One region of the Streptomyces sp. NPDC004721 genome, then DNA from elsewhere that is predicted to be linked to it. Evidence: riboswitches for the same ligand, from Rfam matches in the RefSeq annotation. Region 1 holds a riboswitch; the other holds the start of a gene.
The links. A riboswitch is a leader RNA that binds a small molecule or an ion and turns the genes downstream of it on or off. The one in region 1 is predicted to bind S-adenosylmethionine.
Positions count from the first base shown of each region.

Region 2: it holds a riboswitch for S-adenosylmethionine, as region 1 does, so the genes downstream of both, thrC (threonine synthase) here and ACWEK3_RS14285 (aminotransferase class V-fold PLP-dependent enzyme) in region 1, are expected to answer to the same signal.

Region 1 covers NZ_JBSGBZ010000013.1:3,354-5,736, forward strand. Annotated here, with positions in the region: gene ACWEK3_RS14285 (aminotransferase class V-fold PLP-dependent enzyme) at 1-1,300, opposite strand, end outside; SAM riboswitch class IV at 1,499-1,615, opposite strand; gene trpD (anthranilate phosphoribosyltransferase) at 1,701-2,383, opposite strand, start outside.
Region 2 covers NZ_JBSGBZ010000042.1:20,131-22,513, reverse strand. Annotated here, with positions in the region: gene ACWEK3_RS30365 (glucosyl-3-phosphoglycerate synthase) at 1-879, opposite strand, end outside; SAM riboswitch class I at 1,010-1,179, shown strand; gene thrC (threonine synthase) at 1,198-2,383, shown strand, end outside.

The sequences.
Region 1 (2,383 bases):
CCACGAAGCGGTCCACGTGCTCGTCGGGCGTGCCCGCGCCGAAGCTCACGCGGATGGCGTTGAGGGACTTCTCGCCCGGGGCGGCCTCGGGCGCGCCGCACTCGCCCTGGCTCTGCGGATCGCCGCCCAGCAGGGTGCGGACCAGGGGGTGGGCGCAGAAGAGGCCGTCGCGGACGCCGATGCCGTACTCGGCGGAGAGGGCGGCGGCGAAGTGGGAGCTGTTCCAGCCCGCCACGACGAAGGAGATCACGCCGACCCGCGGGGCGTCGTCGCCGAACAGGGACAGCACCCTGACCTCGGGCACCTCGGCGAGACCCGCCCGCACCTTGCGGATCAGGTACCGCTCGCGCGCGACGAGGTCGTCGAAGCCGGCCTCCGTCAGCGCCGTGCAGGCCGAGGCCACGGCGTAGGCGCCGATGACGTTCGGGGAGCCGGCCTCGTGGCGGGCGGCCGACTCGTGCCAGCTCACGTCCACGGACCCGTCGGCGCGCCGCGCCACCGTACGGCTCGCCCCGCCGCCCGCGAGGTACGGCTCGGCCTCACGCAGCCAGTCGGCGCGGCCGGCCAGGACGCCGGAGCCGAAGGGGGCGTACAGCTTGTGGCCGGAGAAGGCGACCCAGTCGACGTCGAGGTCGCGGACGGACACCGGGTGGTGCGGGGCGAGCTGGGCGGCGTCCAGGACGATCCGGGCGCCGTGCGCGTGGGCGGCGGCGGCCAGCTCCCGTACGGGCCACAGCTCGCCGGTGACGTTGGAGGCTCCGGTGACGCACACCAGGGCCGGGCCCTGGGGGTCGCGGCCGGCGAGGGCCCGCTCCAGGGTCGCCACGGCCCGCTCCGGGGTGCGCGGGGCGTCGAGGCAGGTCACCCGCGCGTCCCGCCACGGCAGCAGCGAGGCGTGGTGCTCGGTCTCGAAGACGAAGACCTGGCAGTCCGCGGGCAGCGCGCGGGCGAGCAGATTGAGGGAGTCGGTGGTGGACCGGGTGAAGACCACCTGGTCCTCCGCACGGCAGTCCAGGAACTCCGCGACCGTCTTCCGGGCGTTCTCGAACAGGTCGGTGGAGAGCTGGGAGAGGTAGCCGGCGCCGCGGTGGACGCTGCCGTAGTAGGGCGCGTACGCCGCCACGTCGTCCCAGACGCGCTGGAGGGCGGGCGCGCTGGCCGCGTAGTCGAGCGCCGCGTAGGTGACCTCCCCGCCGGTGACGAGCGGAACGGTGACGTCCCGGCCCAGCACGGGCAGCGGGGCACAGACGGACTGGTCGGCGGCGACGGTGGAGACGGTGGAGACGGTGGAGACGGACATGGGTGAACTCCCGTGAAAGCAGGCGGAATCACCACGCGAGCAGACACGGCTCGAGCGTGGGGAAGGGTGAAGGGGGAAAGCGCGGTGGCGGGGCTCTGCGGCCTCGGGGGCGACAGGCCCTAGCGCATTCGCTTGCTCACGGAAGGCTCCCTCGTCGACCAGGACCCCTGGACTGTGTCCACTCGAAGGAGTGCGAGGGGTCCGCGCTTGCCGTAGGCCTCGCTGCCTACGGCCTGGTCTTCACCCGGGGCACCCCGCCACGGACGGAGGGTTGCCGGACAGCCGGCCGGGGCCACATGGCTGTCACTCATGACCTGGTTCAGCATCCTGCCACACGATCTTCCACGCGCAAGGCGCAGTCCGGATCGTGGACTGCGCCGTGCGACGGAAGGGCCGGGTCTCAGGCGTTGCTGACGGCCACCCAGCGCTCCAGCGTGCGCTTGGCGGACCCGGAGTCGATCGACTCCGCCGCACGGTCCATACCGGTACGGATCTGTTCGGCGAGGGTGCCCGGGCCCGGCCTCAGGGCCACCAGCGCCGCCGCGGAGTTCAGCAGGACGGCGTCCCGTACGGGCCCCTTCTCTCCGTCCAGCACGCGCCGGGCCACCTCGGCGTTGTACGAGGCGTCACCGCCCCGCAGCGCCTCCACGGGCACCAGTTCGATGCCGACGTCCCGCGGGTCGAAGCGCTCCTGGGTCACCCTGCCGTCCCGGACGATCCAGACCTGGGAGGTGGCGGTCGTGGTGAGCTCGTCGAGGCCGTCGTCGCCCCGGAAGACCAGGGAGGAGTGGCCGCGCTCGGCGAAGACGCCTGCGACCACCGGTGCCATGCGCGGGTCCGCCACCCCGACGGCCTGGGCCCGCACCCTGGCCGGGTTGGTCAGCGGGCCGAGCACGTTGAAGACCGTGCGGATGGCCAACTGGCCGCGGGCGGCGCCCGCGTGGCGCAGCGCCGGATGGAACTTGATCGCGAAGCAGAAGGTGATTCCGGCCTCCTGCGCGACCTCGGCCACCCGCCGCGGCGTCAGTTCCAGATTGACGCCGAGCTTCTCCAGCACGTCGGAGGCCCCGGAGGCGGAGGACG
Region 2 (2,383 bases), on a different contig from region 1:
GACGAACTGGGTGAGGCAGGGGCGCACGAGGTGGCCGCGGGCCAGGCGCAGCTGCGCGGTGCGGTAGATCGCGGCGGCCATCCGGCCGAGCGCCTGTCCGTCCTGGTGCCGGTGCCTGCGCACCCCGACGTCGACCTGGGCGAGGGCGTCCAGGCCCACCAGGTGCAGCGCGTCGACCAGCATGCCCAGCTCGACGCCGTAGCCGACCGGGAAGGGCAGTTGTTCGAGGAGTGAGCGGCGGGCCGCGTACTCGCCGCCGAGCGGCTGCACGAAGCCGGCCAGCTGCGGCCAGTGCATGTTGAGCAGCGGGCGTGCCATCAGCTCGGTGACCCGCCCGCCCTGTCCGGCCTGCCCGGTCGCGGCCGGTTCGGAGGTGTGCCCGCCGGGCACGGTGAAGGGCCGGTCGTACATCGCCTTGACCAGGTCGACGTCGCGTTCGGTGAGCAGCGGGCCCACGATGCCGGTGACGAAGTCGGAGGAGAACTCCCGCAGATCGGCGTCGACGAAGCAGATGACGTCCCCGCGGGTGACCAGCAGGGAGCGCCACAGGACCTCGCCCTTGCCCGGCACGGCCGGCAGGCGCGGCAGGATCTCGTCGCGGTGCACCACGCGGGCACCCGCGGCGGCGGCCACCTCGGAGGTGCGGTCGGTGGAGCCCGAGTCGACGACGACGATCTCGTTGACGAGCGGCGCCCGCTCCACGAGGTCGCGGCGGATCACCGCGACGATGTCGCCGACCGTCGCCTCCTCGTTCAGCGCGGGCAGCACGACGGAGACCGACTGGCCGGTGCGCTGCTTGGCCGCCAGGATCTGGTGGAGCGGCCGGTCGGCCACGGACCAGGAGCGGGTGGCCAGCCAGCGCTCGACTTCTTCCAGCACGGTCAGCGGCTCCTCACTGTTGTCTCGCGCTTCGGACGACTGACTCAGCCGTCCTGGCCTTCCGTTACAGTCTGAACAACGCGGACGACCATCCCATGCCGGGGGTCACCTCCGCGTCACAACCGAATACAGCTCATCCAGAGGGGCAGAGGGACACGGCCCGATGAAGCCCCGGCAACCCTCCAGCCGGTTCTCGTATCGACTGCTGTGCGTGCACAGCCGATCGTCTTCGCGAGGCTCCCGGCTAGGGAAGGTGCCAAATCCGTCTCACGGCGAGATGCGTCGTGAGGAAGATGAGGAGAAAGGGCCTCGCCTCACATGGCTGTGCAGACCGTTGTAAGCAGCACCGACTCCACCGTGGACCTCGGTCCCGCAGCGGCGCTGAGCTGCCGCGAGTGCGGTCACCGCGTCCCCCTCGGCCCGGTCTTCGCCTGCGAGGAGTGTTTCGGCCCGCTGGAGATCGCCTACGACTTCTCGGCCTACGACACCGAGGAGCTGCGCAAGAGGATCGAAGCGGGCCCCGCGAACATCTGGCGCTACGCGCCGCTGCTGCCCGTCCCCGCGGACGTCGCCGGCAAGCCGAACCTGAACCCGGGCTGGACCAAGCTCGTCCGGGCCGACCGCCTCGCCCGCGAACTGGGGGTGACCGGCGGCCTGTACGTGAAGGACGACTCCGGCAACCCGACGCACTCCTTCAAGGACCGCGTGGTCGCCCAGGCGCTGGAGGCGGCCCGCGCCTTCGGCTTCACGACCCTCTCCTGCTCCTCGACCGGCAACCTGGCCGGTGCCGTCGGCGCCGCGGCCGCCCGCGCCGGGCTGCGCTCCTGCGTGTTCATCCCGCACGACCTGGAGCAGGGCAAGGTCGTGATGGCCGCGATCTACGGCGGCGAACTCGTCGGCATCGAGGGCAACTACGACGACGTGAACCGTTTCTGCTCCGAGCTGATCGGCGATCCGGCCGGCGAGGGCTGGGGCTTCGTCAACGTCAACCTGCGGCCGTACTACGCCGAGGGCTCCAAGACGCTGGCGTACGAGATCTGCGAGCAGCTCGGCTGGCGGCTGCCGGACCAGATCGTCGTCCCGATCGCCTCGGGCTCCCAGCTCACCAAGGTCGACAAGGGCCTGCGGGAGCTGATCGAGCTGGGGCTGGTCGAGGACAAGCCGTACAAGGTCTTCGGTGCCCAGGCCGAGGGCTGCTCGCCGGTGTCCACCGCCTTCAAGGCCGGCCACGAGGTCGTGCGGCCGCAGAAGCCGAACACGATCGCCAAGTCCCTGGCCATCGGCAACCCGGCCGACGGCCCGTACGTTCTGGACATCGCGCGCCGCACCGGTGGCGCGGTGGAGGACGTGACCGACGAGCAGGTCGTCGACGCCATCAAGCTGCTGGCGCGGACCGAGGGCATCTTCGCCGAGACCGCGGGCGGTGTGACGGTCGGCGTGACGAAGAAGCTGGTCGAGGACGGCGTCCTCGACCCGACGAAGACCACCGTCGTCCTCAACACCG